Regions from separate parts of the Flavobacterium album genome, predicted to be linked through region 1. Evidence: riboswitches for the same ligand, from Rfam matches in the RefSeq annotation. Region 1 holds a riboswitch; the other holds the start of a gene.

Region 1 (8,015 bases):
ATAAAGGGCGGCTTAAATTCCATGAGCGGGTCTATACTGTCGAATATCGACTGGATGTTCTGCCCCTTTAGCGGCGGCAGTATTTCAAAGGAAAAAAGCGGTTTGCCTTTGGCGTTCTCTATATGTTCTGTTACTTTCATTTTTCTTTGATTGTTGGTTGACGGTTGTTAGTTGTCGGTACGGGCTGTATCTGACAACCGACAACCGGCAACTAATCTGCTATATTAGGATTGAGCCATTTTGTGGCTTCTTCTGTGCTTATGTTTCTTCGTTTGGCATAGTCGGCTACCTGGTCTTCTTTTATTTTGCCGAGGCCGAAATATTTGCTTTGCGGATGGGCAAAATAATATCCCGACACCGAAGCGGCAGGCCACATGGCAAGGCTTTCGGTAAGCTTTACGCCGATTTGGTTCTCTACATCCAGCAGCTGCCAAATAGTATTTTTCTCCAAATGGTCAGGGCAGGCGGGATAGCCCGGCGCCGGACGGATGCCCTGGTAGTCTTCTTTTATCAGATGATCATTTGAAAGATTTTCGTCCGAGGCATATCCCCATATTTCTTTACGGATTTTTTCATGCAAATATTCAGCGAAAGCCTCAGCCAAACGGTCGCCCAACGCTTTTGCCATAATGGAATTATAATCGTCGTGGCTTTTTTCAAACTCAGCGGCTTTTTCATCCACGCCAAAACCGGTAGTCACTGCAAAGGCACCTATATAATCCTGCTTGCCGGAACCTTTTGGCGCAACAAAGTCGGCTAAGGCAATGTTTGGTGCGCCTGCGGTTTTTTTGGATTGCTGGCGTAAGGTCAGGAAAACAGCCCCCCCCGCCCCCGAAAGGGGAGCTCCTGACGTAAACTCGTTAACTACTATTGTGGCTGAGTGGGAAGCTCCCCCTTCGGGGGCGGGGGGGGCTACCTCAATATCATCATCATTCACATTATTTGCCGGGAATATTCCATAGATTCCTTTGGCATCAAACCAATTCTCCTCCACGATCTGCTTCAGCATCTTTTGCGCATCCTCAAAAAGTATCTGAGCCTGTTCGCCTACAACACCATCGGTTAATATAGCGGGGTACTTGCCATGCAGGTCCCACGTCTGGAAAAAAGGAGTCCAGTCGATGTAAGGCACGAGCTCTTCTAGCTTTGGATAAATGGTTTGTATGCCAATAAAGTTAGGCTTCACCGGATCGAACTCCAGTTGCAGCTTGTTTTTCCGTGCTTCTTCAATCGTAAGGAAATCCTTGTCGCGTGAGCGGTTCAGGTAACCTTCGCGCAGCTTGTCGTATTCTTCGCGAAGCGATCTCGAGTAATCCAGTTTTGTGTTTGTGTTCAAAAGGTTGCCCGCTACGGTAACTGCACGGGAAGCGTCATTTACATGCACCACTGTTTCACGGTATTGCGGAGCGATCTTCACGGCAGTATGGGCACGCGAAGTGGTCGCCCCCCCTATCATGATTGGGATGCTGATATTGAGCTTGTCCATTTCTTTGGCGAGATACACCATTTCGTCAAGCGATGGTGTTATCAATCCGCTAAGGCCAATGATATCCACCTGTTCACGGACTGCCGTTTCAATTATTTTTTCCGGTGGCACCATTACGCCAAGATCGATGATCTCGAAATTGTTGCAGCCCAAAACAACTGCAACGATATTTTTACCGATGTCGTGGACGTCGCCTTTTACGGTTGCCATTAGCACTTTTCCCGCAGAAGAACTTTTCCCGCCTTTTCCCTTTTCAATGAACGGTAAAAGATACGCTACCGCTTTTTTCATTACCCGTGCCGATTTCACCACCTGCGGCAGGAACATCTTGCCACTACCGAAAAGGTCGCCTACCACATTCATGCCTGCCATCAGGTTTATCTCGATAACTTCAATGGGTTTGGATGCGAGTTGACGCGCTTCCTCGACATCTGTTTCTATGAACTCGTCAATACCTTTTACCAGGGCATGGGTGATACGTTCCTGTACCGTAAGCGAGCGCCATTCGGCCTCACCCCCGCCCCCTCTCCCAAGGAGAGGGGAGTTGGAGCCTTTTACATTTTCGGCGAAAGCCAGAAGGCGTTCGGTAGCATCATCGCGGCGGTCGAGGAGTACGTCTTCTACGTGTTCCAGTAGTTCTTTGTCAATCTCGTCGTACACCTCGAGCATTTCGGGGTTTACGATACCCATATCCATGCCGTGCTGTATAGCGTGGTACAGGAAAGCCGAATGCATGGCCTCGCGCACTTTATCATTCCCGCGGAAGGAGAACGATACATTGCTCACACCACCGCTCACGTGGGCATAGGGCAGGTTGGTGCGTATCCATTTGGTGGCCAGGAAAAAGTCGAGCGCATTGGTGCGGTGCTCTTCCATCCCGGTCGCCACGGGGAATATGTTGGGGTCGAAAATAATATCTTCAGGTGGGAAGCCTACTTTGTCCACTAATATATCATAGGAACGTTTACAGATATCGATGCGCCTTTGGTAGGTGTCCGCCTGGCCTTCTTCGTCGAAAGCCATTACGATAACTGCCGCCCCGTAACGTTTTACTTTTTTGGCATGATCGATGAACGCAGCCTCGCCTTCTTTCAGGCTGATGGAATTCACTACACTCTTACCCTGCGTTACCTTAAGCCCCGCCTCAATGATCTCCCACTTGGAGCTGTCGATCATCACGGGCACACGGGCAATATCCGGTTCGGCTGCAATAAGGTTAAGGAACTTTGTCATAGCATATACACCGTCGAGCATCCCTTCGTCCATGTTGATGTCGATGATCTGTGCGCCGCCTTCTACCTGCGCACGGGCAACATCCAGCGCTTCCTCGTATTTTTCTTCTTTTATAAGGCGCAGGAACTTACGGGAACCGGTAACATTGGTACGTTCGCCAACGTTAATAAAGTTACTTTCCGCCGTTACAATCAGCGGCTCAAGCCCCGATAGTCTCAAATATCTATTCTTATCTGTCATTATAATTCAACCTCCGCTTTTCTTGGTTTATAATTTTTTGACACATCTGCGATTAAACGAATGTGCTCCGGCGTTGTCCCGCAACAGCCTCCTATTATATTTATTAAATTATCATCTAAATATTCTTTTATCAGCTGCTGCATTTCCGCGGGGGTCTGGTCGTATTCGCCAAAGGCGTTGGGCAGTCCCGCATTTGGGTGTGCCGATATGCTGAACGAAGTGTTATGCGCCAGGCGTTTCAGGTACGGCTTAAGCTGGTCGGCACCAAGGGCACAGTTGAAGCCTACGCTTAATAACGGCAGGTGCGATATCGAAATAAGAAAAGCCTCAACGGTTTGCCCTGAAAGCGTGCGTCCCGAAGCATCGGTAATCGTGCCGCTCACCATCACGGGCATGTTGATGCCCAGTTCGTCCTTCACTTCCTCAATGGCGAAAAGGGCGGCTTTGGCATTCAGCGTATCAAATATGGTTTCCACCAAAAGCACATCTACCCCGCCATCTATCAGGGCTTTTACCTGTTCTTTGTAGGCAATGAGCAGGTCGTCAAATGTCACGGCGCGAAAGCCGGGGTCGTTCACATCAGGACTCATGCTGGCGGTACGGTTGGTCGGCCCTATAGAGCCGGCCACAAAGCGTGGCCTGTCGGTAAATTCATTGGCTGCCTCACGGGCTATTTTGGCTGACTCATAATTGAGTTCATATACTAAATGTTCCATGTGGTAATCGGCCATGCCAATGGTGGTTCCTGAAAAAGTGTTAGTCTCCACAATATCGGCACCGGCGGCAAAGTACTGGCGGTGTACATCTTTCACTGCTTCAGGCTGGGTAAGGGACAGCAGGTCATTGTTGCCCTTTAGCGGATGCGGGAAATCCTTAAAGCGCTCCCCGCGAAAATCTTCTTCCGAGAAATTATGGCGTTGCAGCATGGTACCCATAGCGCCGTCGAGTACGAGAATTCGGTTTTTTATTGCTTCTTCTATTTTTGACATAATTCTTAGTTCAAAGTTTAAGGTTTAAAGTTCAAAGTTGCCTCCGGGACTGAAAAACCTGTAGCGCAAACAGGACTCGCTCCTGCGTGTCGCGCGTAAATTACTATTATGTCATCAAGATTGGAGTGGGAAATACCGTGGAAGTATTTCGTGTGTTATCTATCCGCACGTGGGTTTGGTAGAATTTAGCACCTTCTTTAAAGATAAAGGGTTGCTAAGGCTTCAACGGGTCTATTCCCTCTGCCTTTCGTGATAACGGTTCAGTGTGTAAAAGAACAGGACAAAGTAAGGGAATAGATTTTTAAAATGCAAATATGAGTGTCAGTTTGACAAATCATTATATTAGCAACCAAATCAATTCTAAATGAAAATTTTTTACGGGCTTTTATTGCTAATTCTTCCGCTATGCCTGGTGAATGCGCAAAATATCTCCGCAACCTTCTCCCCGCTTCCCGATGCATCCATAACCAATGCCATAAAAAGGGCTGCCATGAACGAAAGCGTTTCGGTAAAAAGGGACGACAAAAAGACCGTTGCCACGGCCTACTTCAATATCCCGGACTGCGGTGCTTACTCGGCATTGGCAGAAATAAAAAGGGATACGGTCTTTATAATGGTAAACAATGCCAACAGGTGCGATGGCGCCTATAAATACCATAAGCTGGAAGCCATTATAGATAATCCGGAAAACAGGGAATATACCGTCTGGATCGACCCGGCTTTTACGTTCCTGGAAAAAGGCGAGACCCTGCGGAAGTTTCGGGATACCTACGAAATAAGCGACATTGACGGTGATAAAAAACCAAACGCGGCCATTGCGGAATACGAAAAGGTGGTGACCGCCAATGATTCCGTTACCAATGATTGCGGGCGTACGGATTGCACCGTGACCGTAAAGTTTGGCAAAGGGGTTCCCAACATAACAATAGGGCGTTGTTACAATCTGGGTATAGAGCCGCTGCCCGACCTGAATAATGACGGCAGGGACGAGATCATTATGGCGGTTTATGACTGGACAGGCACCCGGTATGATGTTTTGGTATATAGCTATAACGGCAAAAAATGGAGCCTGCTTTGTGAGGCAAAAGTATACGACGAAGTGGAAAATGACGCATCGCGCGTGGTGAAGGAAAAAGACGGCTACTATCTAAATTACGAGGGTTGGGATGATACTATCTTTGATGTTGTAGCGGCTAAGAAAAAGATAAAGACCCGATAATTTTTAACACACCCCGGAAATAAAAAAGCAAACCCTGTCAGGATCCTGACAGGGTTTTAGCAACAATAAAACCAAACCAAAAAACACATTTATTTTATCTGATATAGACATTGCACAGCAACGTCTCCTATTTTAGCATTCCAAATTTATGTAGCATTTTGCATAGAGTAAACTATATAAGCGTTAAGGCCAATTCGTGGATAAAAAACCCTGCCTGATGGTGACAGGGTTTTAGCACAACAAAAACCAAACAAACTTTATATTTTAAGCCACTTTCCTGCGCTTTTCGGCCACATCCAGTATAGCATCAAACAGGGCATCGGCGGCCGCGTCTTTTCCTTTGATATTTGCAACCTGCCGGAATTCCAGCCCCCTGCTTTCGGCGAGGAGCTCCAATCGTTTCCCAACATCGGCAGGCAGGTCGTTCAGGCTTTCATTTACAGTGACAATACTGAAGCCGCTTTTTATAAGGTCATGATATTCTAAAGCAAGGGCAGCGCTCGCAGTAGCATCCACAGCAATGATGTTCTCAATATTATTATCCATCAGGTAATACAGCACATCTTCCAGCTTAAACGGTATGGCGAACTGTATGAAGTTGGCTTCCCACGAGTAGTTGGCGCCTTCCTTTTCGAAAAAGGCTACCGTTGAATTGGTAATCACTGGGAACCTTAGGTCCAGGCCGTGTTCCAGTACCAGGTTTTTCCTGCCTTTAATTACTTTATTAATCAGCGCACTGCCTGTATTCCCGATACCGAACAACACTATATTTATTCTTTTAGCCATGATATTTTAGCCTTTTACAAATTAATTTAAATAAATGATTTAACCACATAGACACATAGCTATTGTGCGTCCAGCCGATCTTGGTAAAACCTGAAAAGTAAAACATAGGATTGAAGCCTTGCTTCAACTATGCGTTATTATGTCTTCTTTGGCACTGGAAAAACTATTGTGCCTATGTGGTTAAAAAATTAAAAAAAGAAGCTGCCTCTGGCCGACCCAAAGGCAGCTCTTCACAAACAAACAAAACAAACAAACCATATCTTATACCATTTTAAAGTAGAATTCCCTGCAATAAAATGTACTTTTTTCCCTTCTTCTTCAAAATAAAAATGAACCGTAGCCCAACTATGCTTAATTTTTCTTTTTCGAATAAAGAAAAAAATAATCATTTTCTTTTACAGGAAATTCTATCTTAAAGTGGTATAATAAAACACCCGCTTCATCCGAAGAGCCCGCATGTGTTTCCGGGTTAGTTACCTTAATTATAATTATACGTGTACTCCTTGTAAAGCGAGAGGTTTACGGGCGTGTTGTTCACCAGCGTATCATAAACAGGGCTGCGGAACTGCACTTCCTTCATCCAGGCCTGCAGCGCTTCGAGCGGAGCGGTTGCGGCGGGCTTGAGCGTAATCTCTATATTTTTAAAACCCGGCCTTGGCTTGCGTGTGCCTGCCTCGTGAGTTTCCATGCTGCCGGTTATCTCGATCTGCAATGAGCGAAGGGCTATCCCCTGCTCTGCCGCTACTTCCTGTCCCAGCGCATTAATGCATCCGGCAAAGCCCGCAAGGATATATTCATACGGATTCGGCCCTTCGAGCTCGGGATATTTTTCATTCTGGTTGAATCTCAGGTTGGCATTGAGCGTCTTTACGACAAACTGGCTGTTGTTGCCGGTGTAGCCAAGTACGTTAATTTGATTTTTCATGATTGCGATTTTTTTATGATTAATGACTGAATTATGCTGAAACAAAAAAGGCCCTTTGGAGCTGTTGCCAAAGGACCTTATCTGAATTTAAATAAAACTAAAGATTAAGTCGTTCCCTCTGGCAACAGCGTGCGCATACAGTACATCCATGAAAAACAGATGTGCTGGTTATGTGACGATGTACGGATAACGGATTTCATTTTTTAATTCTTTATACTTAATAAAAAAGCCCCTGCTTGTTGTTGCAGGGGCTTTGTATTGATTTTATATTGATTATCTCAAAATCATGCAATAACGGCCCCCGCGGAAAAATTCCACATCGAGTGACGGTATTGACAGATAAAAGATTTCATTTTTTGTGTTTTTAACTGAAACAAACTTCGTCACTATTTTTTATATATGCAAGCATAATTTTTAATTTTAACAGAAAACGATTGCGTAAAATCAACCCTAAGTGATGCAGATGCTACAGCCTGGCTATCCTTTTTTACAGCGACATTATATTAGCAGCGCCAAACTTTAATTATTTACGCGCTGTACTTTTTTTATTCCAATCGGGTTTTATACTTTTGTCACTGATTTAATCCCGGAGGAAAAATTTGTACTGATTGCGACCTCATTAAAAAAATGCTAAAGCAGGACCCGCTCCCCTTTAGTTTCCCGCAATCTTTTCTCCGCTAAACACTTAATAACTATATGGCATATTTATTTACGTCAGAGTCAGTGAGCGAAGGGCATCCTGACAAAGTTGCTGACCAGATCTCGGATGCATTAATTGATAACTTCCTGGCTTTTGACCCGGAGTCTAAAGTGGCGTGTGAAACCCTTGTAACTACCGGGCAGGTAATACTTGCAGGCGAGGTAAAATCTAAAATATACCTCGACGTACAGCAGATAGCGCGCGAAGTCATCCGTAAAATAGGGTACACTAAGAGCGAATATATGTTTGAAGCCAACTCGTGCGGTGTGCTTTCGGCCATCCATGAGCAGTCGCAGGACATCAACCAGGGTGTTGACCGCCAGAACAAAGAAGACCAGGGCGCGGGAGACCAGGGCATGATGTTTGGCTATGCTACCAACGAAACTGCCGACTATATGCCGCTGGCGCTGAACCTGTCGCACAATCTTCTTCGTGAA
Region 2 (8,015 bases), 830 kb from region 1:
GCTTCGCTATGTGTGCCTCTAATTAGGTAGTAACAACTCCTGTCAAATACTATTTTACCTATGTATCTATGTGGTTAAAAAATAAAACTAATGATAAAATCAATACTACTTGTCGGATTAGGCGGTGCAACCGGCAGCATACTGCGGTACCTCACGACGGTCCTGGTCAATAAATACTGGAGCCAGGCTTTCCCCCTTGCGACTTTCATTATCAATATTGTGGGCTGCCTGCTCATAGGCCTCCTGATGGCTTTTATAGAAAAGCATGCCGGCATGAGCACCAATTTCAGGCTGCTGCTCGTGACCGGATTCTGCGGCGGATACACTACCTATTCTGCATTTGCCTACGAAAACACATCGCTCATCGGCGGCAGCCAAAGCCTTGTTGCATTCGCCTATATTGCCGCCAGCGTAATTGTAGGAATACTGTTTGTATGGGTGGGAATGTACCTGGGCAGGTTACTCTGAAAATTTCATTACACGAAATTCCCTTTTCACTGCAAAACAAGTGTTTAAGTACTAAAATTTTACTAAAAAAGGGCGGGTGAAATTTACTTATTTGTAATTTTAACCTATGAAATAAGAGATTTTATAAATAATCGCCAAAATTAACCCTTAAAATTAAACACCATGAAATTGCTTAAATTTTTACTCGCAGCATTGGCCGGATTCGGCATTGTAAAATTCGTTGGATATGTAACCGAGGCTGAGCTTGAAGAAGGTGTGGAATATGACATCTATGAAGATGAAGACCACCCGCTTTTTGTTTAACCGATAAGCTATTATAAACTGGAATAGTGTGGCACGTGGTATAGTGCGGCACTTCTCTATATCTTACTGAATAGTATCCTCCGCCCTGCGGGGGATTTTTTTTGCGGTGTAACTATAATTTCTATAAAGCATACCTCTCCCGACTGCGCTTTCACTGACAACGAATAAACAAGAACATGTTATCACATAGAGAGAAGCGTCTGCCGACACAAGCAGGTCGAGATGCAATATGAATCTCATTGAATCCTTAATTCTTTTAACATCTCCGCACCCATTCATTAATTAAAATATAATGATACGTTAAACTATTCCCATCATCCTGAATTTTAAGACAACCTTAGTAAAGACAGCGTTTTACAATGGCTAACTTAGTAAAAGAATTCAGGAAGGAACCTGATTTTGTAATCATTAGTGCCATGAGAACTACACTTGAAACGATGCCTTGTGCAAACAGGGAAAAAGGATGTATCGACCATAATGATTCAGCCGGTACAAACCCGAACAGGAACAATTATGAGCAGGTGAACTACACGTCCTACAGGCAAAATTTCATGCTGGTACCGGACAACCATCCTACGCCTGAGGAAAGGCTGCTCCACCCAGACAAAGGAGAACTGGACAACTAAATTATACTGATTATGATACACTCAGACAACAAGGGATACATTCCCGGGGAAAATAAGGAAGAGCAGAGCTCGCCGGCCCCTCAGAAAAATATGGGCAAAGGCTATGAAGAAAAAGCCGCCACCGGCAGGAACCATGCTGAGAACATGGATGAGAATGAGAGAAGGAACCTGAACGCCGACCAGGAAAAAAGATCGGGAAACAAGTAACGGACTTTAATAATTTAAACATAATTCACTAATCTTAATTTGAACAGCTATGAGTAACAAAAAATTGATCATAGGGATCGCAGCGGGAGTTGCAGCCCTAGCAGTAGTAGGCATTATCCTTAAGAGAAAAGGACATCTTGACGGCATCATCGGAAAAGCGGAAGAGCTTGGAAGTGACCTTGCCGACAAATACCAGACCGTAAAAGAAAGCGCAAGAAAAAAATTTGATGAAGTAGTGCATAAAGGCGGCGAAATAGCCGACAAAGTTACAGGCCATTCGTCTGAAACAGCAGCTACTAACACTGCAGCAGGAAAATCGAACCCTGCAACAGCTTAAAAATTTCTCCGGAAGTTGATAATAAAGGTGCCCTATATGATATATGGCACCTTTATTTGTTTTAAATTTATGCTTATTTACTGAATATGAGAATATATATTACCATCATAGCCGTCATACTGGCGGTAACCATAGGATGCGGAACAAAGGATAATGTACTGTATCCTGCCAATGCCAATGCAAACGAAATAGCCGCAAGTGCTGTAAACGATACCGTGCGCATTGCCAACGATTCGCTTGAGTATGAAGTAATCATAATCGATCCGGGGTTTACAACCTGGTTGGCTTCAAGGGCAAGGCAGCGCGGTTATTATTCGCAGCCCTACCTCCAGAACAAGAACCGCTTTTGGGTTACCGAATGGAATACACGTGTAATGGAACCACAACGCTATGGCGACCTGTACCAGATGCGCATCGACTATAACTACAATGTGGATTATGGCTATGAAGTGAATTACCTGCTTTTTAATTATTTAGTTTATTTCCAAATAACCAACAACCAAAAGCTGGGAGGTATTGTTCCCTACCCATAAATCCGGTATATTTGCGGAAGCAAAACCAATATGGAAAAATTCAAACAGCGCTGGGGCATAACGAAAAACTACCAACTGGTGGTTATCTTTATCGTTTTTGCTGTTACAGGGTCGTCTTCTGCATATTTATCCAAACCTATATTGGCATGGTTCGGTTTTAAAAGAGACGTATTTTCCCCATGGCTTTACTGGCCGATGTACCTAATACTTATTTTCCCTATCTACCAGGTGTTGCTCGTTTTTTTCGGGTTCATTTCCGGGCAGTTTAAATTCTTCTGGGCATTTGAAAAAAGGATGCTGAAATCGCTGGGTTTTGGTTTTTTGTTTAAAGAATAATTCCCTTCTTCTTTTTAGCTATTTTTAGGTTCTCGACTGCGCTCGAACTGACAACGAATTACAAGAATATTTACGTTTAACATGTCGATATACGTTGTCACATCGAGCGCAGTCGAGATGTTATTAAATTTCAAAAAACAGGATATGAACGGAAGCATGAGGGATGGAAGCGGCATCCTGCCGAGGCACGAAGGCAGATATAGCGCACAGCCCGACACCGTAGTTTACGGAGGTAGCACGCCCAAATACAGAAAACAAATCTCTGACAAACAACAACTTATAAATTAAAATTAAAAATTTCAAAAATTAATTTGGAAATTAAAAACTTTCTCCCCTAACTTTGCTACAAGTTCTTTAAAAATTATTTCTTATCCAGAAAGACCGAGGGAATTGACCCTATGACGTCTTGGCAACCTGTCACGCGCTGCGTGATAAGGTGCCACATTCAACCCCCTGCATTGCGGGGAAAGATAAGCTTAGAAAATAGTAAATAATAGTACAAAATATTATATGCTCTTCTGACTTATCGGGAGGGCATTTTTTGTTTTAATGCCCTTTCGATATACTGGTTTAGAATTTTTTTTACAAGACGGAAAAAATTATTTAACATCTAAATCAACAAAAAAATGAAAGAGCAGACGCAAATTTTACACAGCATCCCGGTAGACCCGTTAACAGGCAGCATCTCTACCCCTATTTACCAGACATCGACATTTGTACAGGAAGCGCCCGGCGTACACAAAGGCTATGATTATGCCCGCAGCAACAACCCCACCCGCAAAGTGCTGGAAGACTGCATTGCCAAACTGGAAAACGGTACCAACGGCTATGCCTTTGCCAGCGGCCTTGCTGCCATTGATGCCGTGATAAAACTTCTTGAAGCCGGCGATGAAGTAATTGCTGTAGATGATATTTACGGCGGCGCGTTCAGGCTGTTTACGCATATTTACCAGAAATTTGGTATCAGCATACGGTATGTCGACACTACGAATGTCGCCAATGTGGCCGATGCCATCACGGCAAAAACCAAATTGATCTGGATCGAGTCGCCTACCAACCCAACGCTTAAAATATCTGACATTGCCGGCATTGCAGAGATTGCGAAAGCCAACAACGTATTGCTTTGTGTAGACAACACTTTTGCCTCCCCTGCTTCGCAAAAACCGATTAACCTCGGTGCCGATATCGTGATACACAGTGCGACAAAATACCTGGCAGGCCACAGCGACCTGATCGCCGGATTGGTAGTAACCGCTACAAAGGAACTGGGCGACAGGATAAAATTTATACAGAATGCTTCCGGCGCGATACTCGGACCGTTCGACAGCTGGCTGGTGATACGCGGAATCGAGACGCTTACGCTCCGTATCCGGCAGCACTCGGAGAATGCACAAAAGATAGCGGAGTTCCTGCTGAAAGAGAAGCTTATTAAAAATGTTTATTTCCCGGGGCTGCCCTCCCACCACAACCATGATATTGCCAAAAAACAGCAGAAATACTTTGGCGGCGTTATTGCTTTCGACCTGGTGATCGACGATAAGGAACTGGCTTCTAAGATCGTTTCGTCTACCAAATTGTTTAAGCTGGCGGAAAGCCTTGGCGGGGTAAAAAGTTTATGCTGCCTGCCTTGTGAAATGACGCATAAATCAATTCCGGCAGAGAAAAGATACCAGTCAGGTGTGACGGACAGCCTAATACGTTTGTCGGTTGGGCTTGAAGATGCGGACGATCTTATTGCCGACCTGAAGCAGGCTTTTGCATTCGCATTCGCAGAAAGTGCTGTAGTCGAATCTGTAACTGCTTAACCTCTAAAAATAATTTAACCACATAGAAACTTAGCTTTCATAGTTTCAATTTTAGACGAGATATAATACACATAGTTTTTGAAGCTACGCTTCAATCTATGCGCAACTATCAAAACCTATAACTACGTAGCGCTAAACTATGTGCCTATGTGGTTAAAAATTCAATCTATCATTAATAAAATTTTAGAATTAAAACCATGTCAAGAAAAAATTTAAATATAGGGTTGTTCGGATTTGGTTGTGTGGGACTTGGACTGTATGAAGTGCTGCAAAAAACGCCTGGTCTGAAAGCGACAATCAGCAACATTTGTGTGAAAGATAAAGAGAAAAAAAGGGCTATCGGGAAGGAGAATTTTACTTTCGATAAAAATGATATCCTGAATGACGAAAGCATCAATGTGGTCGTGGAGCTTATTGATGATGCGGATGCCGCTTTTGAGATCGTTTCGGCTGCATTGAAAAAAGGCAAGGCGGTAGTTTCGGCAAACAAAAAAATGATCGCCCAGCATTTTACCGAACTGCTGGAATTGCAAAAAGAATACAATGTGCCATTACTCTATGAGGCAGCCTGTTGCGCCAGTATGCCTATAATACGCAACCTGGAGGAATATTATGACAATGACCTGCTGGAGTCTATCGAAGGGATCGTTAACGGCTCTACCAATTACATCCTGACCAAGACCTTCAGTGAGAACCTATCCTATGACGAAGCTTTGCTGCAGGCGCAGGAAAAAGGCTTTGCAGAAAGCAACCCCATACTCGACACGGGCGGCTTCGATGCCAAATACAAACTGCTGATACTGCTCGCACACTCCTTTGGATATGTGGCTAAGCCAAAAGACATCTTTAATATCGGTATTGATAACATAGGTGAACTGGAACTTAAATACGCCAGAGAAAAAAAACTGAAAATAAAGCTCGTAGCGCAGGCATTTAAAAGCGAGACCGGGAATATTTCAGCGTTCGTGATCCCGAAATTTGTAACTCCTGACGACCGCCTGTACAATGTGGATGATGTGTTCAACGGTATCATTACCAAGACCAGTTTTGCAGACACGCATTTCTTTGTGGGGCGCGGTGCGGGTTCGCTGCCAACGGCTTCGGCGGTGCTGTCGGATATTTCCGCATTAAGCTATGATTATCGTTATGAATACAAGAAGATCTATCGGGAAGAAAATGTATCACTCACGAATGATGCACAACTTAAAGTGCTGCTTCGCCATAAAAAAGAAGATGCCCATGCTCTGAAACATTATTTTGACGAAGTGGAGGAATCGTATAATAATCATGATTCGGGCTACATTACGGGTGTCATTTCGTTAAAAAACCTGATCGCTATCCATGCCGGGAATACAGGAGACAGGTCGTTCATCCTTATTGATGTAGAAAAAGAAGCGGCTGTTGAGAAAGCTTTTGCATTAGCGGAATAATATCAGCGTAGTTTTTACTTATCAACCCCAAATATCTTGAAAAACAGGCGTTTAAAAGACGAAATATATGATTACCATTAAACCGTAGAGACAGTTTTCAATTTTTTACCACAAAGGGCACGAAGATTTACACAAGGCACACAATGAAACCGCCAAAGGCGCGAGCACACAAGGCTTTGTGTCCCTTCGGCGTAAACATTTTATCGTTTGCGCTTTGTGTTCTTAGTGAAAAAACCTTGTGCTCCTTGTGGTAAAAATCTTTAAAATAAGTCTTCCAAACCTTTAGGGTTTATTATATCCGCAAGAATTATCACCATTCTATAAAGCGCTTATAAATCATTTGTATCTTTGGGAGCAAACCATCCCAATCATGTTCCGGCAGGCCATTTCCCAGTACATCAACAACTTCCGCGGTTTCCGCAGGGAGGTATGGATACTTGCAATTATTACCTTTATCAACAGGGCCGGTACGATGGTGCTGCCTTTCCTTTCCAAATACCTAAAAGAGAATCTTCATTTTACGTACGATCAGGTAGGAACCGTTATGGTTTTCTTCGGGCTGGGATCGCTTATAGGCTCCTGGCTTGGCGGCAAATTATCTGATAAGATAGGGTTTTACAAAATAATGATTTTCAGCCTGTTTACCAGTGGTCTGATGTTCTTTGGTATACAGTATGTTACCACATTTCCCGGATTGTGCATTGCGATGTTCAGCATTATGGTTATCGCCGATATGTTCCGCCCTGCCATGTTCGTATCCATCAGTACCTATGCAAAGCCCGAAAACCACACTAAGGCAATGACCCTTGTACGGCTTGCCGTAAATCTCGGGTTCGCTGCCGGGCCTGCCCTGGGAGGACTTATCATTGTGACCATAGGTTACCGGGGTTTGTTTTGGATAGACGGTGCTACCTGTATTACGTCAATACTTATTTTCAGGCTTTTGGTTAAAGAGAAAAAGAAGGTTTCTTCTCCTGAAACCTTTACCGATGATACCAAAAAATCACGCACGCTAAAGAACGATAAACTCTTCTGGCTGTTCCTGTTTTGCAGCTTTGCAACAGCAATGGTATTTTTCCAATTGCTTACTACCCTCCCACTCTACCACAAAGAGCATTACGGGCTGACGGAATTCCACACAGGGTTATTAATGTCCTTTAACGGCCTTATGGTCTTTGCCCTGGAAATGCCATTGGTAAGCTTTTTTGAAAGGAAGAACGTACCGAAATTAAAAGTTGTAGGCTGGGGTGCGCTACTCGTTGCCCTGAGCTACCTTGTACTTCTTTTTGATGCCTGGATAGGCATACTGATCATAAGCATTATCCTGATCACATTTGGCGAAATGTTCAACTTCCCGTTCTCCAACTCCTTTGCTTTTGGCCGTGCGCCGAAAGGACAGGAAGGCTTGTACATGGGCTGGTACACTATGATGTTCAGCCTGGCCCATATTGTTAGCGCAAAACTGGGGATGGGTATAATTGCGACTTATGGATACGCTGCTAACTGGCTGTTTATGGGACTGTTTGGGCTGTTTTCTTTTGCCTGCTGCATCGTATTGCAACGGCTTATCTTAAAAGCGGATACTTAGTAACTGTCTAAATTTTGAAAAAACAACGAAAATGTCATATTGAGCGCAGTCGAAATGCGGGATTTTCGTTGTTTTTGCTTCTCGACTGCGCTCGAAGTGACAACCGTTCGTACGTAAGTATCGAACATAAGTAAATTTAAACAGTTACTTAATTTTTTTTCCCGACATACAATAAAAAACTACTCTTCCAGTTATTTAACTATAAATATAGTTGCGTAACTAAAAAAATAGTTTTACTTTTGGATTATACAATTAGGAAACCATGCAAAAACTGACAAACAAAGAAGAAGAGATCATGCACATATTATGGAAGCTGGAAAAGGCTTTCGTAAAAGATGTGCTGGAAGAGATAAAGGACGACAAACCCCACTACAACACGCTG

What was found. Region 1 has a riboswitch for S-adenosylmethionine ahead of HYN59_RS07635 (homocysteine S-methyltransferase family protein). Riboswitches for the same ligand answer to the same signal wherever they lie in the genome.
Region 2: another riboswitch for S-adenosylmethionine. It lies ahead of HYN59_RS11470 (trans-sulfuration enzyme family protein); the one in region 1 lies ahead of HYN59_RS07635 (homocysteine S-methyltransferase family protein).

The regions. Positions count from the first base shown of each region.
Region 1 is NZ_CP029186.1:1,732,557-1,740,571, reverse strand. Features, by position in the region: gene metF (methylenetetrahydrofolate reductase [NAD(P)H]) at 1-140, opposite strand, end outside; gene metH (methionine synthase) at 212-2,959, opposite strand; gene HYN59_RS07635 (homocysteine S-methyltransferase family protein) at 2,959-3,948, opposite strand; SAM riboswitch class I at 4,101-4,207, opposite strand; gene HYN59_RS07630 (hypothetical protein) at 4,313-5,167, shown strand; gene HYN59_RS07625 (hypothetical protein) at 5,432-5,953, opposite strand; gene HYN59_RS07620 (OsmC family protein) at 6,432-6,878, opposite strand; gene metK (methionine adenosyltransferase) at 7,575-8,015, shown strand, end outside.
Region 2 is NZ_CP029186.1:2,562,990-2,571,004, reverse strand. Features, by position in the region: gene crcB (fluoride efflux transporter CrcB) at 91-468, shown strand; gene HYN59_RS18080 (hypothetical protein) at 631-771, shown strand; gene HYN59_RS11500 (hypothetical protein) at 1,131-1,397, shown strand; gene HYN59_RS11495 (hypothetical protein) at 1,410-1,604, shown strand; gene HYN59_RS11490 (hypothetical protein) at 1,654-1,941, shown strand; gene HYN59_RS11485 (DUF6146 family protein) at 2,028-2,474, shown strand; gene HYN59_RS11480 (DUF6787 family protein) at 2,505-2,810, shown strand; gene HYN59_RS18075 (hypothetical protein) at 2,955-3,098, shown strand; SAM riboswitch class I at 3,176-3,287, shown strand; gene HYN59_RS11470 (trans-sulfuration enzyme family protein) at 3,437-4,615, shown strand; gene HYN59_RS11465 (homoserine dehydrogenase) at 4,813-6,045, shown strand; gene HYN59_RS11460 (MDR family MFS transporter) at 6,416-7,633, shown strand; gene HYN59_RS11455 (BlaI/MecI/CopY family transcriptional regulator) at 7,896-8,015, shown strand, end outside.